Regions from separate parts of the Terrisporobacter hibernicus genome, predicted to be linked through region 4. Evidence: riboswitches for the same ligand, from Rfam matches in the RefSeq annotation. Region 4 holds a riboswitch; each other region holds the start of a gene.
The links. Region 4 has a riboswitch for lysine ahead of JW646_RS01910 (amino acid permease). Riboswitches for the same ligand answer to the same signal wherever they lie in the genome.
Positions count from the first base shown of each region.

Region 1 (7,983 bases), 200 kb from region 4:
GCATTAGTAGCTAATATATCAAAATCTTTTTCATTAGCTCCAAGTTCTGCAAATCCTTTAGGTATATTAACATCAACAGATAATTTTCTTATTGCAGCTATACAAGCAGCAGCACCTTCATCATCATTCATTCCTGATACATCTACACCCATAAATTTAGCACAATCTTTTAATTGCTTAGCAGCAACTTTAGCATTAAACTCTTGAACAGCAGGAAGTAATATAGCATTACATACACCATGTGGTAGGTTATAGAATCCACCATATTGATGAGCTATTGCATGAACATATCCAAGAGAAGCATTGTTAAATGCCATACCTGCTAAGAATTCAGCATAAGCCATTTTATCTCTTGCTTCCATATTATTTCCATCAGCAACTGCATCTCTTAAATAATCACTAATAAGTTCAATAGCTTTTTGTGCACAAGCATCTGTAACTGGAGTAGCAGCAGTAGATACATAAGCTTCAATAGCATGAGTTAAAGCATCCATTCCTGTAGCTGCAGTTAAAGAAGCAGGCATACTAACCATTAAATTGGGGTCATTTATTGCAAGAACTGGGTTAACATGTTTATCAACTATTGCCATTTTAACATGTCTTTCTTCGTCAGTAATTATAGAGAATATAGTCATTTCTGAAGCAGTGCCAGCTGTAGTATTTATTGCTATAAGTGGAAGCTGAGGATTTTTAGATACGTGAACACCTTCATAATCTTTTATGTTTCCACCATTAGTTGCAACTAAAGCTATACCTTTTGCACAGTCATGGGGAGATCCTCCACCATAAGATATAACAAAATCACATCCATTGTCCTTAAGTACTTTAACTCCATCCATTACATTAGTAACAGTAGGGTTTGGTTGAGAGCCAGGATATACAACAAATTCCACACCCTTAGCTCCTAAATTATCAGTTATTCCTTCAAATTCCGAACTACTAGCAGATCTTTTTCCACAAACTATTAAAGCTTTTTTAAATCCTCTTGATTTTATTTCCTCTGGTAAATTGTCTGAACATCCTGGTCCCATTAAACTAACACTTGGCATATAAAATGTAAAAGCCATATTATTAAAACCTCCTAAAAATAATTTTATTATATATGTAGATAGCTACATAATAACTTGGCATTTTAAATAAAAATTATTTATTCTTTGACTTACAGGATTCTTGATATTCCAGCGGTGTTATTCCATATACTTTTATGAAATTTTTGTTAAGATGACTTAAATCGTAAAACTCGTATTTACTTACTATGGTGTTTATGTCTACTCCATCAGATAAATCTTCTTTTATAGCCTCTATTTTACAATTCATTATATACCTATACGGAGTTACACCTATCTCGTTTTTGAACATTCGTGAAAAATAATATTTAGATAAGTTAATATACTGACAAATTTCGTTAATTGTTATTTTTTTCTTTAAATTTTGATTAATATATTTTATTGATTTGATAATATAAGGATTAACGTTCTTATTTTTATTACTTGGCATGACAAATATTAACGCTCCTTTCTATTTTATATAAGAAAGTTGCTTAATATAATATTAAATTCTTTTATTTAATAATTACACTTCTTATAGTTACATTATAAAGCATCTTAAGTTTTTATGTATAGTAATATATTGCTATATTTTTTTATATTATATTTATTTCATGTAAAAATAAAACATCATTTAAAAAGAAATATATACTTTTTAAATGATGGCAGTTCTAATTAAATATTTTAATATATCCAGGTTTGATTATCATCAACTTTTTCTATAAATATTCTTGCTCTATCCTCTTTGTATTTTGCTTGATGAAATTTAAATACCATATGATTATCTTCTGTTTTTCCTATTATTTCAATTTTCCCCCTTGTTGTAGACAAACAGTATTTAAAACATTTCCCTTGGCCATTTTGCAAGCTTTTAGCTCCTTCTACTATATCAATACCTTCTTTAAGGGGCACTTGAAATTGGTTTTTTACACCTGTAACTGGTCTACACTGAAATATATAATATGGTACTATTCCAATAGAAGTAACCTTTTTTAGCAACTCTCCAAGGATCTCAATACTATCATTTACTCCTCTTAATAAAACTGTTTGATTTTTTACTATAACACCAGCATCTCTTAAATATTTTATTGCATCAATAGCTTCCTTAGTCACTTCTCTAGGATGGTTAAACTGAGTCACTACATAAATTTGTTTTTTTTCACCGTATTTTCTAAGTATCTCTTTAAGTTCATTGTCTCTAGTTATTCTCTCAGGATAAACTACTGGTATTCTTGTTCCAAATCTAATTAAATCAATATGAGAAATATCACATAATGCCTCTAAAAACTTTTCAATTTTTCTGTTACTATTTAAAAATGAATCTCCACCAGAAATAAGTACATTGCTTATTTTCTCATTATTTTTTACATATTCTAACATTTTTTCAAAATGTGTAGCTATTTCTTCATCTGATAAACCTACTAAACGCTTTCTAAAGCAATGTCTACAATACATTGCACAGTGATTTGTAGATAGCACAATTACAGTTTGTTCGTATTTGTGTTGCATTCCCGTAATAACAGTATTATCTGCTTCACCACTCGTATCAAAACTTCCACTTAAATCAATTTCTTCTATTGAAGGTATACACATTTTTTTTATAGGATCATTTGGATCATTAAAATCAATTAAAGATAAATAATAAGGTGTAATAGACATGGGATATTTTTCAAGTATTTCATTCATTTTTATTTCTTCATCTTTTGTTAAATTCATGTATAAATTTAAATCTTCTGCTTTAGTTATATTTTTCTTCAATAACTCTGTATTGTTCAAGATACCACCCCTTAAGTATATAAAATTTTAAAATCACTTTAACATGTATCTTTCATATAATAAATATATGTGAAATAGTTTATTTAATAGTAAGAATATTGCAAAACATTAATATATATATTAGTAAATACTATATTATTCGGTAAATTTCCTTTTTTTTTGTAAATTTTATCTTATTATTTTTCTTACTATAGTTCCAATTCCTACTCCCACAGTTACTATCCCTAGAATCATCTCAATATTAGATAACATCAGTGACATTTTCACTGGCTCACTACTATATCCCCCTACACCCAAAAATATACCTGAGCTTAGTGCTAGAGATTGATTATAGTCTGCAACAAATTTCATAAAATCTAAATTTTTAAATGTTTCTAGATTATAAATAACATAACTTTTATTAATGTCCAAACCAACAATTAAGTATAAAAATGCAAAAACTAATATTAAAAATATTCCCGTTAATAGCGCATTAAAAGGCCTTTCACCATATCCACAAAATATTTTATACAAAAATGAGCCTATTTTAGGCACCGGGTCTAGAATTTTATACTCAGTTTTTTTGCATAAATAATAATACTCTCCAAAGTTATTATCTAAAGTATTTTCTTTAAATTTATCTGCAATAATCTGATATGTCAAATATAGACCTTCATATTCTTCTCTATCTTTTTTTATTTCTACTAATTTATCAAAAAATGTTTTTTCATCTAATTTAGTTTTATATTTATCATCAAATTCAAAGTCTACAATGTAACATTTATGTGTTTTAAATCCACTTAAATCACAATCAGAAATTTTTATTTTATTTAATTCACATTTATTTGCTATCATGCTTTTCATCATGCATATTTCAAATGAAGTATTTTTTATCAAACAATTTTCAAATATTAAATATGATAAATCACAATTTCTAAATTTACTATAAAATTCGCAACTATAGAATTCACAAGAGTAATTTGTTGTATTATTTAATGATGGAGATTTTATATTATCTTCCATAATAAATATACAATTTTCAAAAATAACACCGCCTAATATAAACTTACAATCATAAAATTTACAGCCTATTATTTTGCAATTTATAAATTTTGTATTTGCAAAAGTGCAATCTTTGAAGTTTGCACATATTATATCTTTATTAGAAATATTATAATAATCTTTTTCATCTAGCAATCCTTTTTTTCCAATGAATTCGTTTTTTATAATTTCATAACTATATCTATTATCAGGATTATAGTCAGTCATCTCCTTTTTATGCTTTATAATATAACTGTAATTTTTTTCATTATTCTTTTTTCTTTTTTCTAGTTGTATCTTTAATTTATAATTTTCTTCTTTAAAATTCACATAAGCCATAGTGATTTCTCCTTTTACAAAATCTATAACTTATTATCTGCATAAAAAAAGACTTAAATGCATTATCATTTAAGTCTTTTCTAAATATTAATTTTCTAATAATTCATTTCCTTGTATATCTTCAACCTCTACACTCTTACCAAGTATTTGTATTCCTATAAACATTGCCACAAATGATAGTGGTAAGATTAAATAAACAGGTAATCCAAATCCTGCTGGTATATATCCAAACACTATAGTAATAACTCCCACAAATATTGAATAAGGCATTTGTGTTCTAACATGATCTATATGATTACATCCAGCTCCCATTGATGAAAGTATTGTTGTATCTGATATTGGTGAACAGTGATCGCCAAATATAGCTCCCGTTAATACTGCTGATGTTGCAACTATTACATAAGACATGTCTGGGTTTATTGAATATGCAAGAGGTATAGCCAGTGGCATAAGTATTCCCATTGTTCCATAAGAAGTTCCAGTTGCAAATGATATTATTGCCCCAAGTACAAATATTAAGCTTGGTACTATAAATGGAGGTAGGGAACCTGATAGTAATGTAATTAAATATTTTGCTGTTCCTAGCTCTTTTATTACAGATGATAGTGACCATGCACATATTAATATTACACCTGTTATTACTAATGTTTTCATTCCATCCACCCAAATATCTAGAGCTTCTGATACAGTAAACATTTTTTTACATACACCCATAACCATCGCAACTATTCCAGCAAATAAAGCTGATTGGAAAAGAGCAACAGATGCATCTGAATTTGAGAAAGCTTCTTTTATTGCATTAAATGATGCTGGTGAGTTTTGCATAAGTTGAATTACCGCACTGTCTTCTCCGCCCATTATTGCAGTATATCCACTGTAATAAAATGCAAATAACGCTCCAACTATCAACGCTCCTATTGGTATTATTGCATTCCACACACTTAGTTTAACACCCTCTAATGGTTCCATATCATCATGTTTACTTAAATTTTTATTTACTTCTTCGTTTGAAGTAATATTTTGACTTCCCCTTCTACATTCTAACTCAGCTTTTCTCATAGGTCCAAAATCCTTTAAAAGTAAAGCTGTCATTACTATAAATCCTAATATTAATAGATTATAAAATCTAAATGGAATTGTATCTAAAAATACTCCAAATGCATTTGTTTCAACTCCTATACTTTCAAATGCTGTACCTATAAGCCCAACTTCTAAACCTATCCATGTAGAAATAATTGCTAAACCTGCAACTGGTGCTGCAGTGGCATCTATTATAAAAGCTAATCTTTCTCTTGATACTTTCATTTTGTCTGTAACTGGTCTCATCATAGGTCCTATTATTAAAGAGTTTGCATAGTCATCAAAGAATACAAGTAGTCCTGCAAACCAAGTCATTATTTGAGCACTTTTTGCTGTTTTTGCTTTATTTGATAATGCTTCAGCTATGGCTTTTGCTCCACCCATTTTTCCAACTAAATTTATAACTCCTCCTATTGCTAAAACTTGAAGAATTATACCTGCATTCCATGGGTCTGCTAGAGATTCCACTGCTCTTTTAATTAAATCTAAAAATGAATAAAATATTGCCATAAAAGGATTGTTCCCTGTTATATTTAATATAAATCCACCTGACATAATTCCTATAACCAAAGATACTATAACATTTTTAGTTATAAAAGCAAGTGAAATTGCAACTAGCGGTGGTATTAAAGTCCATAAACCAAATTTACCTGCATTTTGTGCCGCAACATCAACTTCTTCTGCAAAAGATAGTGCCGTCGTCATTATGAATAGCATGGTTGTCATTAAAAATAATCTTAAATTTCTTCTTCTCATTTTATTTCCCCCTAATATTTTTGTAGTGAACATCATAAGGGCTATTTTTTTTCATTAAAAAAACCTTGATGTAAGAGCATCAAGGTCATAATTATACTAAACTATAAATCCATTTGATAGCTCAACACTAATTTCTTAGTGACAGTGGCATATATATTATATATACCCCCAGCCAAATAACCTTAAAGCTTCAGTTATACGCTTCGGCGATGTTTCCTTTCACAATAAATCAACGTTGCTTAACTCCTTATTGTTACTGATAAAAATCGCACCTCTACCTTAAATATTCACTTATTAATATGAGTATATATTACCTGACTTTATTTAGCAACAAGTAAAACCGTATTTTTTACTATATATGTTTTATAAATATTTTTTATATTTAATTAATATTTTAATATTTTTCTTCTATAATTTTATTATATTGATAAATAATAGGAGGAATTATTTATATGAGTATTTTTTTCATTATTATTATTACAATAACAATGCTAATATTTAGCGTTTTTAATAATATTTTTTTAGGATACGGTTTAACTATTTCTTTGATTTTATTTTCTTTAATTGGTTTAAAAAGAAATAAAACCATAAAAGACCTTCTTAAATTATATACTTTTGAGTCTAAAAGAAGTTTTCCAATTATAAAAATTTTAATCTTAATTTCAATTTTAATAAGTGTATGGTTAAGTTGTGGAACAATTCCATCAATAGTTTATTATTCATTAAAATATATTAACCCTAATCTATTTATATTGTTTTGTTTTTTAATAGCAGCTGTAACATCAATTTTAATTGGAACTTCCTTTGGTACTGTAAGTTCCATAGGTATACCTCTTATTATTATTGCACAGGCGTCTAATCTTAACTTAAATTTAGTAGGAGGAGCCATTATGTCTGGTGCATATTTAGGTGATAGATGTTCACCTTTATCTTCTAGTTTACTTCTTCTATGCAATTTAACTAAAGTCGACTTATTTAAATATATTAGAAAGGTTTTTGTTTTTGGTATTATTCCAACTATAATTAGTATTATTTTTTATTTATTTTTTTCCTTTAAAAATCCTTTGACTTTTATTGATAATTCACTAAGTTTAACTTTGTACAATGATTTTCATATAAGTTTTATTTTATTAATACCAGCTATTATAATTATTATTTTATCGTTGAAAAAAGTTTCAATTTCAAAATCAATAACTATAAGTATAATAACATCAATAATAATTTGCCTTTTTATTCAAAAAATAACTATGATAGATTTGTGTAATTATATTATATTTGGATATAAAACGTCTTCATCTTTATCAAATATTATTAAGGGTGGCGGTATTATTTCCATGTTTAAAACTTGTTATATAATTATTATTTCATGTTGTTTAACAGGATTTTTTAGTGGATTAAATATTTTGGGCGGCTTGGAAAAGTATTTAAAGAAATTAAAACTAAATAGAAGCAAGTTATTTTTTATAACCTTATTACTTGGCTTAATAATTGCCTCTATTGGATGTAGCCAGACTATAGCTTTTATTTTAACTATAGAAATACTTAAGGATACCTATGAAAATTATAATAATGAGGATATAGCTATGGAATTTTCCAATTCCGCTATTATTACATCTGCCTTAATTCCATGGTGTATAGCTGCACTTGTTCCTACTTCAGTCTTAGGCATAAGTAATTACAAATTTATCCCATATGCTATTTTTCTATATATAGTTCCAATTTGTCATTTATGTTATTGCCTATACTTGGACTATTATAAAGATAAGTTGCAAAAATTCTTTATAAGGTAGAGGCTTTCCATAAATAAATTAAGCATTATATCTCTTTATAAAAGATAGCAACAAGTTCCTAATTATCATTGAATTATGATTTTAAAGAAGATATTATTGAAATAATTTTTTATATTTTATTAAATAAAAATAGTAATAATTTTAATTGTTTATTATCAAAATTATTACTATTCTAG
Region 1 is NZ_CP081135.1:184,915-192,897, forward strand. It holds gene JW646_RS00890 (iron-containing alcohol dehydrogenase) at 1-1,067, opposite strand, end outside; gene JW646_RS00895 (helix-turn-helix transcriptional regulator) at 1,144-1,497, opposite strand; gene JW646_RS00900 (KamA family radical SAM protein) at 1,731-2,822, opposite strand; gene JW646_RS00905 (pentapeptide repeat-containing protein) at 2,991-4,181, opposite strand; gene JW646_RS00910 (Na+/H+ antiporter NhaC family protein) at 4,269-6,017, opposite strand; lysine riboswitch at 6,127-6,302, opposite strand; gene JW646_RS00915 (Na+/H+ antiporter NhaC family protein) at 6,470-7,807, shown strand.
Region 1: linked by a shared signal. The riboswitch ahead of JW646_RS00910 (Na+/H+ antiporter NhaC family protein) and the one ahead of JW646_RS01910 (amino acid permease) in region 4 are both predicted to bind lysine.

Region 2 (7,983 bases), 1.2 Mb from region 4:
ATCATATTGTATAATTTTTATATTAAATAAAAAAAGAGGAAGGTAGTATGAAAATATTTAATCAATTAGGAATAATATTTGGAATATGGGCAGGAGGAGAATTAATAAGCTCTTTATGTAGTGATTTTATTAAAATACCTGGAACAATAGTAGGAATGATCATTTTATTTCTATTGCTTCAATTTAAAATAATAAAAGAAGAAACAATTAAAGAAGTATCAGATTTTTTACTTAATAACATGGCTCTATTTTTTGTGCCAGCAGGTGTATCTCTTATAAACTCTTTAGGTTTAATAGGAGAAAATATGGTTGTTTTATTATTGAGCGTAACTGCTGCAACTATGATTATTATGTTTGTAACGGGTAAAACGGTAGATATTATGATTCATAAAAAGCAAGTTGGAGTAGAGGAAGAAGAATCAGACGAGGAAAGATTCGCATAGTAGAGGGATAGGAGATAATCAATGGAGCAGATATTAAATACACAATTATTTGGACTTGTAACAATTTTAGCTTTTTATAATATAGGTTTATTTATACAGAAAAAAGCAAAAAAACCTATATTTAATGGTTTATTAATATGCATAATACTAATTATATTATTTTTAAAAATTACAAATATACCTTATGAAAGCTTTAAGATAGGTGCAGATATAATGAATTTTATGTTAGGGCCTGTTACAGTGGTTTTAGCAGTACCACTTTACAGACAGTTTGATTTATTTAAAAAGCATTTTAAAGAAATTCTTATTGGAATTGTAGTAGGAGTAGTAACTTCTTTTATAATAATAACTATTATAGGAAAATTAACTTTAACAAATAACGAGATAGTTTACTCTATTTTACCAAAATCAATTACAACACCAATGGGAATATCATTAGTCAATGCACTAGGTGGAGTGGAATCTATAACTGTTGTTTGTATAATTGCAACAGGTATATTTGGAAATATATTAGGGGATTTAGTATTAAAAATAGGTAAGATAAAGCACCCTGTGTCAAAAGGAATAGCGCTAGGTACGGCAGCTCATGCTATGGGTACAAGTAAGGCTCTAGAAATGGGCGAGGTGGAAGGTGCTATGTCATCTCTATCTATAGGTATTTGTGGTGTTTTAACAGTTATGTTAGTACCTATATTAATGAATTTTGCAGGATAAGATTATATTTAAAGTGTTTTAATTTGGATATAAAAAGGAATAAGTTGAAAGATCAATAAGCATAGAATTTTGGTTAAATAAAAGCCCCTTTATGGCAACGGTTAAAATATAATCGTAGTCGAAAGGTGCTTTTTTTATATAGCAAATATTTATCTTCTAATTTTGTTTAAAGTACCATTAGCACTACTATTTGCATATCTATACACAACTTACCAATCTATTATGACTAATCAAATTTTTTAGGTTTTCATTATACTATATGACTTATTTAGATTAATTCCCAGGTGAATATTATAAAAGCTAAAAATGCAGCATTTGTTATCACAAAATGATAAATTTCGACAAGGGTTATATATTATACTTTATATTGTAGAAATCATATTATTAATAAATAGAGGAGAATTGAGCAATGTCAAAAATGATACAATGTAAATCTTGTTCTAAAGAAGTAGCATCTAATGAAAAGTTTTGCCCAGGATGTGGAGCAAAAAATAAGAAACCAATATATAAAAGACCTTGGTTTATAGTAATAGCATTCTTTGTAATAGTTGGAGCAATAGGTTCAGCAGGTGGTGGAGATTCAACTAAAACAAATAGTGTGACAACTGGAACTGAACAGAAAATTAGTAAGAATCAAAAAACAGAAGAAAATGCTTCAGTAGAAGAAAAAACAAAAGAAGATGCTTCAGTAGAAGAAAAAGTGGAAGAAGATGTTCCAACAGAATATAAGTCTGCATTGGAAAAAGCCAAAATATATAGTGATACTATGAATATGTCTAAGGCTGGATTATATGACCAACTAACATCAGAGTATGGAGAAAAGTTTTCAAAAAAAGCTGCTAAATATGCTATAGATAATGTAGACGCAAATTGGAAGGAAAATGCATTGAAAAAAGCAAAAACATATCAAGAAAGCATGGCTATGTCTCCAAAAGCAATTTATGACCAATTAACATCAGAATATGGAGAAAAATTTACAAAAAAACAAGCCAAGTATGCTATAGACAATCTGGAGTAATATATTGTAAAAAAGAACTTAAGCACCTAGTATAAAAACTAGGTGCTTTTTGTAGTATTATAAATAACTATTAAATCTTTTATTAAATTTATTTTTAGATTAATCTAGTTTTCTTAAATCTTCCATAACCTTTGTTTTATCAGCAGTTTTTTCATCTTTATTCTTAATTATTCTAGCAGGAGAGCCAGCTACTACAACACCTGGAGGAACATCTTTTGTAACAACAGAACCTGCAGCAACAACAGAACCTTTACCAACTCTGACGCCTTCAAGAATAACTGAATTTGCGCCTATTAATACATCATCTTCGATTATAACAGGAGTAGCAGAAGGTGGCTCAAGAACACCAGCAACAACAGAACAAGCCCCAAGGTGTACATTTCTACCAAGCATTCCCCTAGCACCTATTACAGCATTCATGTCTACCATAGACCCTTCTCCAACAACGGCACCTATGTTTATTACAGCACCCATCATGATTACAGCATTTTTTTCTATTGTAACCATATCTCTTATTAGTGCACCTGGCTCAATTCTAGCTTCTGCATGTAAGAAATTATAAAGAGGGATAGCTGAATTTCTTCTATCGTATTCTATATGAATATCATCCACAGAAGATTTAAAGTTTTCCGCATCTTTCATTATAGTTTTATAATCACCAATTAAAATATAAGAACCTTCTTGACCAAACACTTTGTAGTTATCATTTTTTTCTATTTTTATATTACCAGAAACATAAACTTTTACAGGTGTTTGTTTTTCAGCATCTTTTATATATTTAGCTATTTCATACGCATCATTTAAGTTAACCATAGTTTTCCTCCAAATTTTGTCTAGTTTTAGTCTAACATATTGTTCATATTGTAATATCCAGCTTCTTTATTTACTAAGAATTTTGCAGCAGCAATAGCCCCTTTTGCAAAAATATCCTTAGATTGAGCTGTATGTTTTATTTCTACAACTTCATCATGGCCGGCAAATATAGTAGTATGTTCTCCTACTATAGTTCCACCCCTTATGGCGTGAATACCGACTTCAGTAGGCTTTCTCTTTTCACTGCGACCATATCTTCCATAGATACATTCACTACCTGGCAGAACCTCTTTAATTCCATTAGCTATCATAACAGCTGTACCACTAGGTGAATCTAGTTTTTTATTATGGTGTTTTTCTATTATTTCTATATCAAACCCATTAAGAGCTTTGGCAGCATCTTTAACTAATTTAACTAGAACATTCACACCTAGAGACATATTAGAAGAGTGGAAAATAGGAATAATAGCCGAAGCTTTTTCTATTTCACCTAATTCTTCATCATTAAATCCTGTAGTTGCTATTACTAAAGGTGTTTTTGTTTTTGTAGCATAGTCCAAAACATCATATATAGCACAGTGATTAGAAAAATCAATAATAATATCAGCATTTTCCTCTACTTCACTCATTTTATGATAAGTTTTGAAAGTCACATCTAATTCATCTCTAGATACACCACAAACAAGTTGTAGCTCACTATCTTCATTAACACATTTAGTTAAAACTTTACCCATACTACCGCTATAACCATTTATAATTACTCTTAACATGTTGCCTCCTGTATTTTTAGTCCCCAATTAACTAATTCTCTTTTTAAAACTTCTAAATTTTGTTCTTCCATTTCAGCTAGAGGAAGTCTTAAGTCTCCCACATTAAATCCTAATAAATTAACAGCAGTTTTTACTGGTATAGGATTTACTTCTATAAATAAAGCATCTATTAAAGGTTTCATGCCTAATTGTAATTCTCTAGAACCTTCTACATCACCTTCCATAAACTTTGCTACTAAATCATGAGTTTCCTGTGGGCAAATATTAGCTAGAACTGATATAACTCCAGACCCTCCTAGAGAAAGTAGGGGTAGTATGGAGTCATCGTTACCAGAATACACAGCGAAGCCTTCTGGAACTAACCTGCAAACTTCAGCTACTTGAGCTAAATCTCCACAAGCTTCTTTAAGAGCTACAATGTTATCCACATTTTTAGCTAAATCAGCAACAAGTGAAGGAGGGATATTAACCTTTGTACGTGAAGGAACATTGTATAAAATTATAGGAAGTTTAACACTATTTGCAATAGATACAAAGTGTTTTCTAAGTCCTGATTTATTAGCCTTGTTATAGTAAGGAGTTATAATTAAAAGAGCATCTGCACCTAATTTTTCAGCTTCTTGACTCATATAGATAGAGTGAGCAGTGTCATTTCCACCTGTGCCAGCTATTACAGGAACCCTTTTATCAACAGCATCAACAATAGTTTTGATTGCTAATAAATGTTCTTCGTCATTCATAGTGCTGGCTTCACCAGTAGTACCACAAGCAACTATAGCATCAGTGCCATTTTCAATTTGAAAATCCACTAATTCTTTTATCTTTTTAACATTAACCTTTCCATTTTCATCAAATGGCGTAACTAAAGCAACTGCAGAACCTTTAAAAATCATAAACAAACCTCTCCTTTTTACCTTAAATTTAATCTCTATTAATTAATATTTATTAAAGTTCATTTTTATACTAAATCATATTTTAATAATAATTCAGCTATTTGAACTGCATTAGTAGCAGCCCCTTTTCTTATGTTGTCAGCAACAACCCACATATTAACACCATTATCCACACTGAAGTCTCTTCTGATTCTTCCTACGTAAACCTCATCATGACCCTCAGCATCAACTGCTAGAGGATATTCGTTGTTAGCAGGATTATCAACTATAACTATACCTTCAGTATTTTTTAGAGTACTAAATACGTCTTCTAACTCAAATGGTTTATTAAACTCTAAGTTTATAGACTCACTGTGAGCACCTCTTACTGGAACCCTTACAGTAGTAGCAGTAACTTTAATATTATAGTCTTCTAAGATTTTCATAGTTTCATTTACCATTTTCATTTCTTCTTTTGTATATCCGTTTTCTTCGAAAACATCTATATGAGGAAGACAGTTAAAGGCTATAGGATGAGGGTAGAAAGTGTTTGGTTTTCCATGGATTCCATCCTCCAAGTCTTGAACTCCTCTAACTCCAGAACCTGATACGGCTTGGTAAGTTGAGTAAACAACTCTTTTTAAACCATATTTATCATGTAATGGTTTAAGAGGAACCATAGCTTGTATAGTAGAGCAGTTTGGGTTTGCAATTATTCCCTTATGATTTTTTACTGCTTCTGGGTTAACCTCTGGAACAACGAGTGGAACGTTAGGATCCATTCTCCATTGGCTTGAATTATCAACAACAATTACTCCTTTAGAAGCTGCTATTGGTGCGTATTTTTGGCTTATTCCTCCACCAGCAGAAAATAGAGCTATTTGTATATCTCTATCAAAAGAATTTTCATTTAATTCCTCTACAACCACATCTTTGTTTGCAAATTTAACAGTTGTACCTGCAGATTTTGCAGAAGAGAACATATAGATATTATCTATTGGAAAATTTCTTTCTTCTAAAATTTTTATAAAAGTTCTTCCCACCATACCAGTGGCACCAACTAAAGCAACATTAATTTTTTTCATTTTTAATCACCCCGTAATATATTTTAGATTTAACATTAATAACATAGAGAAAATTTAAGGGAGAGCTTTATATTTATATATATAAAAAAACGTACAAAGGTATACTTTGTACGTTTAAAACGACATGTCAAAGTAAACCTTGTAGCTCACCACTTAAAAATAAGTGACAGTGTTATACATATTATGCATAACCCCAAAAATAATCTTTGCCAAGATTACCTTTTCGGCAATGGTTCCTTTCTTTGAATATTAACGTCTGCCGACTACTTTCAAATACTTTTAACCACTGCACCTCTACCCTAGGTTAAGATAGTTTTTTTAAATTATTAATAATAGTAGTACAAAAAAATGAAAAAATCAATAAAAATGTAAAAAATTACCTCAAACAACATCTAGATTTTTTGTCGCATTTTAGGTAAAATGTTTTATATGTTATTTAATATTTATAAAAATATTTTTTAGAGGTAAATAATTCTTAAATTACTATTATTATTGGAAATATATAATTTTAATTGGGAATATGTTTTCTTATTAAAATAAAAAGAATATCTAAATCCCCGAGGAGGAACAAAATGGAATCACTAAAAGAACTTTACAAAATAGGTAATGGACCTTCCAGCTCACATACAATGGGACCACAAAGAGCTGCTGAACAATTTAAGAACAAATACCCAGAAGCTGTTAGCTATAAAGCTCACTTATACGGAAGCTTAGCTGCAACAGGAGAAGGGCATTTAACTGATTATATAATCAAGAAAACGCTTGAGCCAAAAGAAGTTGAAATACTTTGGAGAGAAGATATAGTTAAACCATATCATCCAAATGGTATGATGTTAGAAGCTATAGATGCAGACGGAAACGTAATGGGAGATTGGACTATCTACTCTGTTGGTGGAGGTACAATAGCTGAAGAAGGAATGAGAAATGCAGGTGGAAACGACACTTACCCTCATTCAACTATGGAAGAAATAATAGCTTGGTGTAACCAAAATAATAAAAACTTCGTAGACTACGTAAAAACTTACGACGATGCTGATATAATGGATTACTTAGTAACTATTAAAGATGCTATGAAAAAATCAGTAGAAGACGGTTTAAAAGCTACAGAAGTTATACCAGGTAAATTAAATCTAGAAAGAAAAGCTGGATATTTCTATAAGCAATATCTTGCTAAGAAGCAATTAAATACATTAGTTTATGCTTATGCTTTAGCTGCTTCAGAGCAAAATGCATCAGGATACGTTATAGTAACTGCTCCAACATGTGGTTCTGCAGGTGTTTTACCAGGAATATTCTTCGCAATGAAAGACTATGAAGGATACACTGATGAGCAATTAGTTGAAGCTTTAGCTGTAGCAGGTATAGTTGGTGTTCTTGTTAAGAGAAACGGATCTGTTTCAGGTGCTGAAGTTGGATGTCAAGGTGAAGTAGGAGTTGCTTGTGCAATGGCTGCTGCTGCAATAGCTTACTTAAAAGGTGGATCATTAAGACAAATAGAATATGCTGCGGAAATCGGTTTAGAACATCACTTAGGAATGACTTGTGACCCAGCTTACGGATACGTTCAAATACCATGTATAGAAAGAAATGCAATGGGTGCTCAAAGAGCATTAGATGCTGCTAACTATTCATTATTAACTGATGGAGAACATCAAGTTACTTTTGACCAAATAGTTAAAATAATGGACGAAACTGGTAGAGACATGATGGATAAATACAGAGAAACTTCAAAAGGTGGAATAGCTAAATTATTCTTCACTTGCTAGTTTTTAAATATTAAAATATTTATATTGAAATAGATAAAAGAAACAGGAATTTTCCTGTTTCTTTTTTTTTACAAATTTATAACGAAAGCTGTTTTTTATTAAATCTTTATAACAAAGAGAGCACAATCTTATAAAATATAATATTTTTATGATTTTTTTAGATATAGTTAGATATAAGAAAAATTAATATATGGAGGGGAAGCAATTATAAAAATACAATCGACGATAAAGGGAGGAAAAGAATGAAGGGTGTTTTAAAATTAGCTTTTTATTATTTGAAAAATCAAAAAGGAAGAAGTTTTTCTATAGTAATAGCAATAGGGTTAGCTACGTTGATATCATTTTCTAATATTGTACAAAAACAAACAAATATAAAATTAGGAACAGAAAAGCTACATAACACATTTGGAACTTATGACTATGAATATAGTGATATTGATGATGAAGCATTGCAAAAAATATTAAATGATGATACAAGGGATGATACATATACAATAATCAA
Region 2 is NZ_CP081135.1:1,541,484-1,549,466, reverse strand. It holds gene JW646_RS07465 (CidA/LrgA family protein) at 48-443, shown strand; gene JW646_RS07460 (LrgB family protein) at 465-1,157, shown strand; gene JW646_RS07455 (Ltp family lipoprotein) at 1,567-2,175, shown strand; gene dapD (2,3,4,5-tetrahydropyridine-2,6-dicarboxylate N-acetyltransferase) at 2,275-2,988, opposite strand; gene dapB (4-hydroxy-tetrahydrodipicolinate reductase) at 3,015-3,758, opposite strand; gene dapA (4-hydroxy-tetrahydrodipicolinate synthase) at 3,752-4,651, opposite strand; gene JW646_RS07435 (aspartate-semialdehyde dehydrogenase) at 4,717-5,715, opposite strand; lysine riboswitch at 5,850-6,020, opposite strand; gene JW646_RS07430 (L-serine ammonia-lyase, iron-sulfur-dependent, subunit alpha) at 6,288-7,481, shown strand; gene JW646_RS07425 (ABC transporter permease) at 7,724-7,983, shown strand, end outside.
Region 2: linked by a shared signal. The riboswitch ahead of JW646_RS07435 (aspartate-semialdehyde dehydrogenase) and the one ahead of JW646_RS01910 (amino acid permease) in region 4 are both predicted to bind lysine.

Region 3 (7,983 bases), 190 kb from region 4:
TTAAAATCACTTTCTTCAACCTTTGCATAATCTACTATAGTTATGTTTCCCACACCGGCTCTTATTAAGGCTTCTACGCAAAAACTTCCCACTCCACCTACTCCTATGACAAGAACATTAGAATTTTTTAATTTTTCCATACCTTCTTGTCCTATAAGTAAATTTGTTCTCATTGTAAAATTGCTGTTCATCTAGATTCTCCTTTAATAATTACAACTAACTCTTATATTTAGTTTTACCTAGATTCACAAGTGTATTAATTAAATAAAAAAAATCTCTTCAAATTATTTTATCTAACAATTTAAAGAGATTTTTATAATAAATTAAGCTATTAAACTTTCTTCTTTTTCATCTATATCTACACTTTTTCCAAGTATCTGTATTCCTATAAACATAGCTACAAATGCTAAAGGCATTATTAAATAAATTGGAAGTCCCATTCCTGCTGGTATATACCCAAATAGTATTGCTATACTTCCAACAAATAAAGCATATGGCATTTGTGTTCTAACATGGTCTATATGATTGCATCCAGCACCCATTGATGAAAGTATTGTTGTATCTGATATTGGTGAGCAGTGGTCTCCAAATATAGAACCTGTAAGAACTGCACTTACACAAACTATTATATAAGACATATCAGGACTTATAGAATGAGCTAGCGGTATAGTTAGTGGCATAAGTATACCCATTGTTCCATAAGATGTACCTGTAGCAAATGAAATTATTCCACCTAGTACAAATATTATACTTGGTAATAAAAAAGCCGGTACAGAACCTGATAATAATTGTATCAAGTATCTAGCTGTTCCAAGTTCTTTTATTACTGATGAAAGTGACCATGCACATATTAGTATTACACAAGTTATAACTAAAGTTTTCATTCCATCTACCCATATATCTAATCCTTGTGATACAGTAAATATTTTTTTACCTACACCCATTGCTATAGCAACTATTCCTGCAAATAAAGCAGATTGGAATAAAGCTACTGATGCATCTGCATTAGAAAATGCTTCTCTAATTGCTACAAATGATAGTGGTGAGTTATTAAATATTTGAATTAAACTTGCATCATTTCCACTCATTATTGTGCTATAACCACTGTAGTAAAATGCAAATAATGATCCAACTATTAGTATTCCTATTGGTATTATAGCATTCCATATGTTTAATTTAACTCCCGGAAGGGGCTCTAAATCACTATGTTCATTACTTATTTTTTCATCTATATCTTTACTAGAAACTAAATTTGTATTTCCTCTTCTAGCTTTTAGCTCTGCTTCTCTCATTGGCCCGAATTCTTTTAATAGTACTGCTGTTATAACTATAAATCCAAGAATCAATATATTATAAAATCTATATGGTAATGTACTTAAAAATATACTAAATGCATTTGCATTTACTCCTATAGCCTTAAATCCATCTCCAATTAGGCCTACTTCTAAACCTATCCAAGTTGAAATTATTGCTATTCCTGCAACTGGTGCAGCTGTAGCATCAATTACAAAAGCAAGCCTTTCTCTTGAAACTTTCATTTTATCTGTAACTGGTCTCATCATAGGACCTATTATTAAAGAATTTGCATAGTCGTCAAAGAATACTAAAAGCCCGGCTGCCCATGTTATAAGTTGAGCACTTTTTGCACTTTTTGCCTTTTTAGCTAATGACTCAGCTATTGCTTTTGCTCCACCCATTTTAGCAACTAAGTTGATTACTCCACCTATTGCTAAAACTTGAAGTATAATTCCTGCATTCCATGGGTCTGCTAATGCCCCAACAGCTCTATCAATTAAATCTAAAAATGAATTAAATAGTGCTGAAAAAACATTAATACCATTTAGGTTTAATAAAAAACCACCTGACATCACTCCAATAACCAAAGATACTATAACATTCTTAGTTATAAAAGCTAGAATAATAGCTACAAGTGGTGGCAATAATGTTAATATTCCATACTTTTGTGCATTTATTACAGCCATATCTTGTTCTGCTGCAAAACTTGTTACATTTGATATTAAAATCAATATTGTTGTCATTAATAATAATCTTACATTTCTTTTTTTCATTTTTCTTCCCCCTATGTGATAGTTGTGAATATTTCAGGGTTTTGTCATTTTAATACAAATTGTCTTTGCTCATGTTAATAATGTCTTTTAGAACAAATTCATTATTCCATTAAGTAGTTAAAAATCAATATTTTTTAATAAAAATTATAATTTTTTGCAATAAAAAAACCTTGATGGCTTCATCAAGGTTAAAATTACACACTAAAAATATTATTAGTTCTTCTCAATGATAGCTCAACACTAAAATTAGTGACAGTTGTATATATATTTTATATACACCCAGCGATATAACCTTAAAGCCTCAGTTATACACTTCGGCAATATTTCCTTTTTTAATAAGTCATCGTGCTACCTCATTATTAATACTTATAAATATTGCGCCTCTACCTATATATTCACTTGTTTTTAATAGTATATAATATATGCTTTACAAATACAATATATTTTGTTCTAATTTATCAAAATTATATTTACTTTAGTCTAATAATCTATGAATTAATATAATAAAACACAAAACCATAAGGTATCCAATCTGATATATTTGAACTTAATAGAGAATAATTAAGCTCATCTAAGGTTATTTTTTCATCATCTAACAAGTATACATAAGTTTTATTATTTTCTTCAAATAATTTTAAATATTTAAAGCTATATTCAAAATAATCTTCTTCTTTATCATCTCTATATTGATCTCTCGAGTCATCTTCAATCATAAAGAATTTATTGTCTTTGCATGATAAGTAAGTCAGTATTGGGTCGTCTTGTTCAGTGTATTGAACTATTAATACCCTATCTTCTTTTTTCTTTTTACTATTTTTATAAAAATCATTCCATATCTTTTCATTTGCTACTATTTGTTCGTCTTCAATAACTACAATATTATTTTTTTTAGCTTTTTCAACTGTTAGATTTTTAGAGCCTCCATAAGATTTTAATAGCTCTTTTACTTTTTGCGAGTCTTTTGCTGAATATATCTTAAGTTTTTCATCATTAAAAGCATCTATAGTCTTTTCAGTATTAATGTTTTTACATCCTACTAAGCTACAAAAGGTTATACAAATAATAATATAAATTATCTTTTTCATCTTATCCCCCCTACATACTGATTATTACTATCTTCTTTTTTTTTGAAATAATTCCTTCAATTTTCATTCACTATGATTATGAAAATTGCGACAAATTCTTTAATTATTCATATTTATTAAAGGAAATACTCACATTTTGTTGAATATTAGTAAAGTGTCTGATTACAAAATTTATGGAGGAATAGACTATGCTGTTAATCAATAATACTAGTACAAATGCTTACTTTAACTTGGCTATGGAAGAATATTTTTTAAAAAATACTAATGAAGATATTTTTATACTATGGAGAAATGAAAGTGCTATAATCGTAGGTAAAAATCAGAATACATTATCTGAAATTAATTATGAGTATGTAAAACAAAATAAAATAAAAGTCGTAAGAAGACAGTCTGGTGGTGGAGCTGTTTTTCATGATTTAGGTAATATAAATTTTACATTTATTTCGTGTAATGATAATAGTTTTAGTGATTTTAAGCGATTTACTATGCCAATAATAGACGCTTTGAAAAATTTAAATATACAAGCTGAATTTTCAGGAAGAAATGATTTACTTATTGATAATCAAAAATTTTCAGGTAATGCACAATATAATTATAAAAATAAGGTAATGCACCATGGTACTTTGTTGTTCTCATCTGAAATAAATGATTTGTCTAGTGCTCTAAAAGTAAAACCATCTAAGTTTATAGGCAAAAGTGTAAAATCTGTTAAATCTCGTGTTACAAATATTGCTAATCACTTAGAAAAGGATATGACTGTTTTAGAATTTAAAAATTACTTGATGAACTTTATAAATAGCAAATACGAAAATAATTGTCTTTACCAATTAAGTGAGGAAGATGTAAATGAAATAAACAAATTGGTTGAAGATAAATATAACACTTGGCAGTGGAATTTTGGTCATTCACCTAAATATGCTCTTAATAATGAAATTAAGTATCCTGGTGGCAATATAGAATTTAGTTTAAATGTTGAGAAAGGGCTAATTAAAGAAATAAAATTTTTCGGAGATTTCTTTGGTAAAAAGGATGTTTCATATATAGAAGATTTATTAAAAAATACAAATCACAATGAAGCTAGTATCAGGAGTATCTTAAATAACATTGATATAAATGACTATTTTTTAAATTGTGATATAGATATATTAGTTGATGGAATAATGGGTGTAAAATAAACTTAAAGTTATTAAACTAAAATGAAGAATAGATCTTTTGCCTATTCTTCATTCATTCTTTTCTTTTCAAAATTATCCAAGTCCTTATTTAATTTATTACCTATTTTCCAAGCAACAAATATGATTAAAACTAAAGTTAATACTTTCAAAGGATTTGTAATAAAACCAACAATATCTTTTCCTATATAACTAACTATAAAAAACATAACTAACTTTCCTGCTACTACTGCAGATATAAAGTCTGTAGTATGTCTTTTGGCTAATCCTTGAGATATTGTAACCACGCAAGCTGGTAAAAATGGACAAGCATAAGCAAAAAACAATAACATAAACCCTTTTTCTTCTACCCAATCAATTGCTTTTTCTACTTTTTCGTTTTTTAATAATTTAATAAATTTTTTATTGCTAATTTTTTTAACTATTAAAAATAGACATATAGTCCCAGCTGTAGATCCTATCCATGATATTATTAACCCTTGATACATACCAAATAAAGCCGCGTTAGCAGTAACAATTGCAACTAGCGGTAGTATAGGTAGAAAACTTTCTACAAATACACTTGTCAATCCAACAATAATAGACAATAACCAATAATCATTTACTATATTATATATGTTTTGAATATATTCCATAAGTATCTCCTTTTTATGATTTTAAATTATTATATCATAATAATTTTTATTTAAATCTAATATGAATAAATTTTCATTTTTTCTTAACAATTGGGCCTGATATACCCCATTTTCTTAATATTTTCTTACTATTTTGTTATTAATTTGTTATTAATTCTTTTAATTTATGCAATAAAAAAAGATTGCTAAAAAGCAATCTTTTTATTTTATAACTTGTCTTACGTGTAAATCCATTTGTGGATATGGTATTGAAATCTTTTCTTCATCAAATCTAATTTTAACTTGTTCTAATAAATCATAATATACTGTCCAATAGTCAGGTGTATTTACCCAAACTCTTACAGCAAATTTTAAAGAACTAGGTCCTTGTTCAAATAATCCAACAAATGGCTCTGGATAATCAAGAATTAGTTTATTTTTAGATACTATTTCTTTTAATACACTTCTAACTTTTAAAATATCACATTCATACCCTGCTGAAAATGTTAAATCAACTCTTCTAGTTTCTTTTGTAGAATAATTTATTAAACTTCCGTTTGATAAGGTTCCATTTGGTATTAATACAACTTTATTATCTACCGTTGTTAAAGTTGTATAAAATACTCCAATTTGTTCAACTGCTCCTTCAAATTGATCAGCTTGGATATAATCTCCTACTTTAAATGGTCTAAGAAGTAAAATTATAAATCCTCCAGCAAAGTTTGATAAACTTCCTTGAAGTGCAAGACCTATGGCAACCCCAGCTGAAGCAACTATAGCTGCTAATCCTGACAATTTTAGCTCCCAATATGCTCCTGCAATTACAAGCACTAATAAACATTTTAAAGATATACTTATAAATGACCTTGTGAATTTCACTAATGTCATATCTACATTTCTTTTTTCTGCAAAGATTACAAATTTTTTCGATAATCTATTTATTATTTTAAATCCTATTATTATTAAAATTGTACCTATTATTAATTTTGTTCCACTATTTAGTGCCCAATCTAGTATTTTGGTAGCCATGGTTTCCATGGTCATATTTTTAAAATTCATATTTTGTATTTCTTCAAGCATCAATTTCCCTCCAAGTCTATTACATATAAATAAAATAATACACTTTTTTGCAAAAATTGTCTAGGATAGTTGTAAATAATTATAGTAAATCATATCATGTAAATTTATGTAATTAGTCTATTACATGGTAATCCTTGCTTGTGTAATATATTTCTACAGGTTTTTCTTGACTACTAAATGAAAGAGGTGTAAGAGAATAAGCATAGCTTCCAGCATTATTTATGAAGATCAAATCGTTGATTTCAGCCTTAGTAAGAAGTATATCTCTTGCTAAAATATCAACAGCTGTACATAAATTCCCTCCTATGGTAACTATCTCTTTATTATTTTCTTCTTTATCTTCCCTCTTTATTAAACTTATAGTATAAGAATCATAAGAAGTAAAAAGTGGTTCCATCATTTTTAAATTATCTTTTTTGTTAGTATAAGAAACAATAAGCTCACTAATAGTAGGTTTAAAAAAACCATTATATCCATTTTGTACGATTAGATATTTCCTACCTCTTGATTCTTTAATATCAATTATAGGTGTAACGTAAGCTCCACTTTTACAAACTAAAAATCTTCCACTTTCTATAATAAATCTAGCATTTAACTTTTGTTTATATTTTTTAATTAACTCATTTGACATTTTACTAAGTTTATCAATATCTAAATTTCCATAAGAATTACCATATGATATCCCTAGTCCTCCACCAAAATTAATAAACTTAAGATTAAATTTCATCTTTTCTTTACAAAATAATGCAAGCTTTAATACATATTCATAATAATTGTAAATTATTTCATAATCTAAAATTTGGGACTGAAGATGTACATGAATTCCAACAACCTCAATATTACTTAGGTTATCTATAAAATTTTTATTTTCTATCAATGTCTCTTCATCTACGCCATATTTGCTGCTTATAGATTCTCCACCAAACATATTATAATTAGCATTAATCCTTAACCCAACTTCTAAGTTAGTATTTCTTTCTTTTCCTATTTCATTTAATAAACTTAATTCGTTATAACTATCCGCTGTTATTATGCATTTATCAATAGATTCTTCAATATCTTTTCTTCTTTTACCCGGTGCAGAATAAATTATATTATTTTTATTAATATTTGCTGTATTTGATATTTGTACTTCCTTTGCAGATGCAGCATCTGAGCCTATATTATTTTTACTCATTAAATCCAATATGTGTTTATTGGGATTAGTTTTGACTGAGTATAAAATTTCAAACTCTTTAAATTTGTCTTTTAAAATATTAATAGATTTTAAAATTTCTTCTTCATCATACACATAAAATGATTTGTTTACCTCACTCATTAATTGTCTCAAATTATTATTATCTAACATCATCATTCTCCCCAAATTTATTTTAATATTTTTTATATTCCTATAAAATTCTATATTTCCTGTACTTATCCTTTATTGTTGTATAGGATTAAACTTATTGAATATTCTTATTGATGTTAATCAAAAAAATCTTCCTTATCTATTGAATTAAGGAAGATTTTCTATTACATTAACGGTGAGAATAATCGAAGTATTAGCCTACCAAATTTCACTGGCCATTTTATATTTTCGCACTCGTTTAAACTTATTTTTTGGCAAAGTTCCAATGTTTCATTAAAATCGTCTTTTACTTTTAATACACTCTCTGTTTTATACAACCATGCTCCACATTCAAAATGAAGATATAAACTTCTAAAATCTAAGTTAATACTTCCTACTACTGCATATTCATCATCAACTACAAAAGTTTTAGAATGCATAAATCCTGGTGTATATTCATAAATTTTTATACCGTCCTTTATAAATGAGTGATAATAAGATTTTGTAACTGCATGAACAAACCATTTATCAGGTATATGTGGCGTTACAATTCTTACATCTACACCTGACTTTGATGCTATTTTCAATGCAGTTGCCATTTCATTATCTATTATTAAATATGGAGTATTAATATAT
Region 3 is NZ_CP081135.1:193,432-201,414, forward strand. It holds gene JW646_RS00920 (tRNA threonylcarbamoyladenosine dehydratase) at 1-191, opposite strand, end outside; gene JW646_RS00925 (Na+/H+ antiporter NhaC family protein) at 324-2,069, opposite strand; lysine riboswitch at 2,292-2,463, opposite strand; gene JW646_RS00930 (DUF4362 domain-containing protein) at 2,558-3,154, opposite strand; gene JW646_RS00935 (lipoate--protein ligase) at 3,343-4,329, shown strand; gene JW646_RS00940 (TVP38/TMEM64 family protein) at 4,371-4,961, opposite strand; gene JW646_RS00945 (mechanosensitive ion channel family protein) at 5,163-6,020, opposite strand; gene JW646_RS00950 (diaminopimelate decarboxylase family protein) at 6,133-7,368, opposite strand; gene cls (cardiolipin synthase) at 7,533-7,983, opposite strand, start outside.
Region 3: linked by a shared signal. The riboswitch ahead of JW646_RS00925 (Na+/H+ antiporter NhaC family protein) and the one ahead of JW646_RS01910 (amino acid permease) in region 4 are both predicted to bind lysine.

Region 4 (7,983 bases):
TAAAGATTCTAAGATCTTATAATATGAAGGATGTTGAAAGTGCAAAAGCAGTTTATGAGCTAAGCGATGAAATGTTAAATAATTTATATAAAGATTTAAAAACTAATTTGGATAAAAATTCATTTAAAAAGTTGAAAAAAGACCAAAATAGGTGGGTAGAGGAAAAAAGGGCAAAAGAAAAAGGTTTAAGTAAGGATAAACTTTTTATGTACCAAAGTCTTGCCACAGTTACTATAAATAGATGTGAAAAGTTCAACGAAAGGTATTATAGATAAGAATACATAATAATTATTTAAATATAGCAACTTCAATAGCTTGAAGTTGAAGGATTATAAAAAGGCAATAACTGGTGTATCATACACTGGTTATTGCCTTTCTTATTTCAATATAACAATGTCTTATGACTATTTTTTACTGTATAGAATTTAATCTTCTATTAGTTCGTTTCTCTGAGCTGTGTATATGGTGCTTCTTCCAGAAAATACATAACTAATAGCACATGCTACAAATAAATATCTAATATCTATTCCTCCAAATAACTCAACACCCATTATAAATGATGCTATAGGCGTTCTTGTAGCTCCTGCAAATACTCCTATCATACCAACACCTGCCATAAAAGAAATTGGCAAATTCACAATAGAGCTAAGAGCATTTCCTAAGGTTGCTCCTATTACAAATAATGGTGTAACTTCTCCACCTTGGAAACCAGATCCAAGAGTAATAGCTGTAAGCACAAGCTTTATAATAAATGCACCATAAAAAACTGGTGATTGAAAAGCATTATTAAGTAAATCTAAACTAAGACCTAAATACTGTCTATTTCCTATTATAATAATTGCTACTATAATAACTAATCCTCCAACAAAACTTTTCAGTGAAGTATTTGGAAATTTATTTGCAAACACTCTTTTTAGATAATGTGTAAGTTCTGCAAATAATTTGCTTGTAAGTCCAAATAATATGGAACATATTATAATTTTTATAAAAACAATATTATCAAAACCTACATTTGCCATATGGTAATTTGTATGGTGTATATTAAAAAGTTCAGATATATATGTACCTATGTAACTAGAAATTAAACAAGGGATAATAGCCTCATATCTCATTTTTCCTACGGAGTGAACTTCTAAACCAAATACTGTACCAGCTATTGGAGTTCCAAATACTACACCAAAACCACTACTTACACCACTTATTATAAGGATATTGTAGTCTATATCTTTTAATTTTAGTATTCTTCCCAGGGTTGCAGAGATACTAGCACCAATTTGAACTCCTGTTCCTTCCCGCCCTGCTGATCCACCAAATAAGTGTGTTATAAATGTTCCAAACAATACAAGTGGTGCCATTCTACTTGGAATGTAACCCTCACAGTTGTTTATTTGTTCTATTATAAGGTTGTTACCCTTTGCAGAATCTTTTCCGTATTTAAAATATAGAAAACTTACTAAGGCTCCTCCTAGGGGTAATAAATATAATAACCAGGGATGATTTTCTCTAGTTGTTGTTGCATATTCTAAGCTTTTTAAAAAAAATGATATTACAACTCCAACAGATATTCCTGAGATTATTGATAGAACAAACCATTTTACAAAATTGTTAAATGTAATTTTGCTTTCTTTTGCATGTCTTATTAAATTTTTAATGTTGTCCACCTCTTTCATACTGTATACAAATTTATTATATCAAAAAATTGTCTTGTTTATATATGTGACTTGTAAAAGCAAGGCTATTTGTTAAAAATAATTAAATAACTAAAAATCTATTTACAAATTTACTTTAAAAATGTATAATCATAACATAAATTTAAATGAAGTATAAAAAAGATAGAGGTGCGGTAATTAATAGTACTAGTAATGAGTAAAAGCAGGAGGATTTACTAAGAAAGGAAGTATCGCCGAAGTTGTATAATTGAAGCTGAAAGGTTGTACGGCTGGGGATGCAGAGAATATCTGTATCACTGTCACAAATTATTTTGTGGTGAGCTATCATTTAAGGGATAATATATACCTAAATATACTATATTCATATTAGTGTATTTTTGTATTTACGTAGCCTTGAGTGTAAAGCTCAAGGCTTTTTTACATGTGTGGAAGTTGAGTGCTATGAGTTTATAAATAATATGTAATAACCAACTTGCAAACTATGACAAGGTTGTTGACAGAGAATAGAAAATACATCTCCTTGGCCATATGAAGTGTTTCACTAATACGTCATTCAAGCCAAGCAAATTTTTTATATGGGAAATATTTAATGTAGAGGAGAGACATCATGGGAGAAAATAAAAAAATTAAACTATGGGCATTAGTAATGCTTATATTTGTTCCTACTTTTAATTTTACTAATATAGCAAGTAATGCAGTATATTTAGGGGCAACTGCTATACCTTCATGGGTGATAGTATCTGTACTATATTTTTTACCACTTTGTGGAGTTATAGCTGAAATGGCTTCTTTTAACAAAGACAAAGATGGGGGAATTTATACTTGGGTAGAACAAGCAATAGGTGAAAAATGGGCCTTCATAAGTACATGGTCTTATTTTATAGGGATACTTTTCTATCTACAAATGGTATTTTCTAGAATACCTGTAGCAGCATCTTGGGCTTTACTTGGAAGAAATGTATTTACTGATTCCAATGCTTACTTGTTACCAATACTATCAATATTTATATGTATAGCCATGACATATATAGCAACAATAGGAGTTAGCAAATTCTCTAAGTTGGCTGATTTTGGAGGGAAATTTACTCTAGCAGCAACAGTAATATTTGTAGTAATGGCTGTAGTTGGGTATTTTAACGGGACACCTTCTGCAACTGAGTTTAGTGTGGAGAGTGTTGTTCCAAAATTTAATGTAAGTTATTTCTCAACTTTTTCTTGGTTACTATTTGCAGTATCAGGTTCAGAAGTTGCAGGAACATATATAAAACAAACAGAAAATCCTAAAAAGACATTTCCAAAAGCAATGGTTATAGCAACTATACTTATAGCATTATCATATATACTTGGTTCTGTGGCTATACAGTTAATAGCATCGCCAGATGTTTTGGAAAGTGCAGGCATAAAAGACGCAGGTTATGTGGTTTACAGTATAGTAGCAAACAACTTTGGAATAAACGGAAAAATAGTAGCTCAAATATATGCAGCAATATTCTTAGTAACATCAATAGCAGCTTATATAATATGGATGGAATCTCCAATAAGAGCAATGTTTGGAGAAGTTCCAAAAGGAACATTCCCAGAATTCTTAGTTAAGAAAAGAGAAGATGGAACATTAGTAAACGCCCTATGGGTTCAATGTGCAATATTAATAGTACTAATAGCCATACCACTGTTTGGCCTAAAGTCTATAGATGCATTCTTCAAATTGTTAACAGACTTATCAGCTTTAACAGTTGTTATACCATATATAATCCTGATGTTTGCATATATGTCATTTAGAAAAAATAACAAAAACATTGATTTTAAATTCTTTAAATCAGATGTACTTGCATACACTATGTCAGGAATAGCTTTAGTATTATCTTGTACAGGATTCTTGGGGGCAGGACTTGACTATGTAGTTGGATCTAGTGGAACGGAAGCAATTTTACTAATAGTGAAAACTTATGGTGGACCATTAATCCTTATAGCTATGGGACTTGTTATTAGATTTATGTCACAAAAGTCTTATAATAAATCTAACAAAAGTAGATTGGAAGATAAGAAAAAGGCTGTGTAGGATCTTTGATGAAAAATAAATAGTGATAATTGAAAGTAATTAAAAGACTTGGACTTTGTAATGGAAAGTCCAAGTCTTTTTTACTTTTAAGGAAATTACATAGACAAATGTGAAGTTTATTATAATTGACATAAAGTCGAAAAATGTATAAAATTGGAAACATACATATTGAAACTTAGTACATATAGGAGGCACAATGGGGGAAAAAGGTAAAAAATACTTGACATTATTATTAAGGATATTTTCAGTTGGAATTTTAATGGTAGTGACTTTAGCATTTGTAATTATTTCTACTATTTGTATAAGTATTTGGCAAAGTGATACTAAGGTAAACATAAAAAAAGGAGTGTTGGATTTATCAAAAACTGATTTTAAGAATATAGATACTTTGAAATTAAATGGAAAATGGGGTGTATATCCTGGAATATATATAGATGAAAAGAATGTGTCATCTTTAGATAAAAAGGAGGAAGTTTTTGAGGAATTTACATCAAATGAAATTTTTACTACTAAAGATAAGGCCACATATAGACTTATTATAAAAACAGATAAAATGATGGACAACCTTGTTTTATTTATTCCTAATTATCCTTTTGCAGCCAATGTATTATTAGACAAAAAACCTTTAAAAAAAATAAGTGAAGAATATAGTGGTTTAAGCAAGTTGTATAGGGATAATTTTATTTATAAATTAGATAATAGTTTAATAAAACCAGGTAATCATGAACTTTTGTTATCTATAAATAATGAAAATGGTGAAAACAAGTTTTTTAACAAAGAGATTATTGTGACAACACAAGCCAATGCTAAGCTAATTACTAAAATGACAACAAGTTACATCATGTTTACCTTAGGTCTAATGTTAGTTTTAATAGTAAGTGGATGTATGTTTATGTTTTTGGTGCCAAATCATAAGCTTATTTCTCTTATTACACTGTTTGATTTTACAATAATGCTTCGTTTACTATTTGATATGAAAGAGTTTTTTATTTTTCTAAGATTTATTTATCCAGATTTTTATATTACAGAAAGTACTATAATGTGTTTGAAGATTTGTGTATTGATGATAGGTGGAATTGTGGGATGTTTTCTATCTCATGAAATATTTGACAAAGAAGACAAAGTGCCAAAAAAATTCACTAGACCCCTACCTTATATGTATGGAGCCCTTGCTATTTTATTTTGTTTAAATATTAGATTGTTTAGCAACTTAGGGAAGTTTATTATCTTGCCAGTTTATGCGTATACTTCTTTTATTGTTATTTGGCAGTTTTATGTTTGTCTAAAAAGTAATCAAATAAAAAAAGGATATAAAATTTTTCAAATAGTGAAAACACTATATGTGATGATATTAATATGCCTAGATATATTTACTTTTGAATTAAATGAAAATATCTATTTATTAATAATATTATATATGGCATTTTTTATTGGTCATTTATTTACTAAAATTTTAGATAACCAAAGATATTATAATGATGTTTTACAGTTTAACAAAACCTTAGAAAATATTGTAGAAGAAAGAACTTGTGAACTTAAAGAGGCAAATAAAATTTTATTTGACCTTTCCATAAAAGATACATTGACACAAGTTTATAATCGCTTACATTTTGAAAAATGTTTTGATTATGCTATGGCATATGCTAAGTCGGTGCATTTGTGTATATTTGACTTGGATCATTTCAAATTGATTAATGATACCTATGGACATGATGCAGGTGACAAACAATTAAAATTAGCTGTAGAAATTGTAAATGATAATTTGAATAATAATGGAACACTTTTTCGTATTGGTGGAGAAGAGTTTGCCATACTCTTTATCAACTCTAATATGGGTGTGATAAGAAGACAACTGGAGACTATACGTATTAAATTAGAAGAAAAGGCTAAGGAAAACCCAATGTACACTACGGCTAGTATTGGTGTTGTAAAGTATAACCCTAAATATACAAAGGAAGAATATATGAAACTGGTGGATATTTGTTTGTATAGGGCAAAAGAACAAGGAAGAAATTGTATTGTAGAAGGGGCAGAGTAGCTGCAAAAAATTATAAAAAATATGTATAGAAACTAAAAAGTATGTCCATAATTTAAATATCATAATTAAAATTTTTTTATTCATTTATTTATTATTATTATTTTTTTGCATATATGTGAGAAATAGCCTGGACATCGGACATCCAGGCTATTTTTGTGCTTTACTTTAAATTTTGTAAAAATAGAAATATATATAAATAAATGAATAGGTAGAATGTTACTTGTTGAGATTGTTATAATACTAGTTGTAGAATTTATTAGAAGCTATTGATGAGACTTACATGTATTTTAATAATTCTTACGTGACAAATCAAATAATGTAATCAGAATAAGAGGGGAAATAATAATGAAGAATAAGAGATGGTTGTTATCATTAATAATGGTTGCTATTATTGCAACTGGATGCACCGGATGTAGTGTAAAAAATCAAGAAAAGAGATTAAGTACCTTAGGAAGTACTACTGATAATAAAAAAGTAAATACACTTGGAAATACCAATGGAAATCTTGCTAATGAAGGAAAAGTAGTTTCACAAGGAAATTGGATATATTTTGGTGCAAAGGATGGTTTATATAAAAGTAAGGCAGATGGATCTGAGAAACAAAAATTATGTGAAGGGTATAAAGGAAGTTCTGTATACTGGATAAACGTTGTAGATGATTGGGTTTATTTTGCAAGTATAGGGTTGTATAAAGTTAAAACAGATGGTTCCAATTACCAACAAATTGATTCACAAGATTTAAGAGGAGTACATGTTATTGGAGATTGGATTTATTATGGTAGTGAGTATAAAATGAAAACAGATGGTTCTGGTAAAGAAAAATTAGATACAAGGAATGCAGCTGCAGGTTATACCATAAATATAGTAGATGATTGGATTTATTTTTTTGATAAAGATAAGGAAAATAATAATGGTATTTTCAAAATGAAAACTGATGGTTCTAACAAACAAAAAATTCTTTCTGGTCGAGCTGACTACATGATTGTAGATGGAAACTGGATTTATTATGTAAAATATAAAGACAACTCTTTGTATAAAATGAGTCTTGATGGAACAGACAATGAGCTACTTTTAAAGGGTAATATTAGCAATCTCAATATTGTTGATGATTGGATTTATTATAACGGAGATTACAATGATAAGCCTAGTTTGTGTAAGATAAAAACTAATGGTTCTGATAATCAATTAATATGCCACGATAATGCAGCAAATATAAACATTATTGATGGTTGGATTTATTATGAAATAAATGATGATAATTTTAATAAAATATACAAAATTAAAATAGATGGTTCTGATAAGCAAGTATTCTTTAAAGGTACAAATATTACTGAAGACAAAAATGTGAAAAAAGAACAAGATATGTCCGAGGAAGAAATTATGAAACAATTAGATGAATCAGTAAAGAAAAGTGAAGAAAAGGCATTATTAGAAGAATCTGGACAAGACGGAACAAAAGAATACAATGCCCTATCTCTTAGCAAAAACAATATTGATTCTTCATCTAAACCTAAAGAAGCATGGGTATATAAATTAAAAATAGAGAATAACAACTTAATTGTATGGGGTTCCCTTGATTGTAATTCACAAGGAAGTTCACAAATCAAACATCTAAAAGACCAAAAGAGAATTTTCAAACTTTCTGACAATGTAGATCTAGGACTTGATTGGGTTGGTAATCGAGATAAACAAATAGAGTATTTTAATGACAATGGACAAAACATGAACTCAGAAGCATTTTTCTTTCGTACTATAAAGGGCAAAGTAACTTATTTAACATTTGCTGGATAATTTTTATAATATTGAAAATTAATAAACAAAATGAGAAAACAACTGATATTAATGTCAGTTGTTTTTTCATTTTACGCTTACAATAATAAATCATATTGAGTCAAAAATATTGTGATATAAGTTAGTATATAAAAATTGTAAAATATACCAGGAAATCCATAATGGCGGGTATATAATGAATAAGATAGAATTGCAATTATTTATCTCAAAATATACTAAAATAAAAATATTATGGTATAATTTGGAAGGGAGTCCATGTTATTAAAATATTGATTTTATTCCGAATTATAGAAATTATTGGGGGTAGGGGGAGTAGTAATGAGAAACATCATAAAAAGGTAACAGCAATAATTTTATTATTTATACTGTGTTATAAATACGATCGCTAGGCGCGATAGATACAAGTGCACCAGAGATAGATGAAA
Region 4 is NZ_CP081135.1:380,455-388,437, reverse strand. It holds gene JW646_RS01920 (lysozyme inhibitor LprI family protein) at 1-275, shown strand, start outside; gene JW646_RS01915 (voltage-gated chloride channel family protein) at 426-1,670, opposite strand; lysine riboswitch at 1,826-2,002, shown strand; gene JW646_RS01910 (amino acid permease) at 2,278-3,729, shown strand; gene JW646_RS01905 (GGDEF domain-containing protein) at 3,926-5,767, shown strand; gene JW646_RS01900 (DUF5050 domain-containing protein) at 6,113-7,558, shown strand.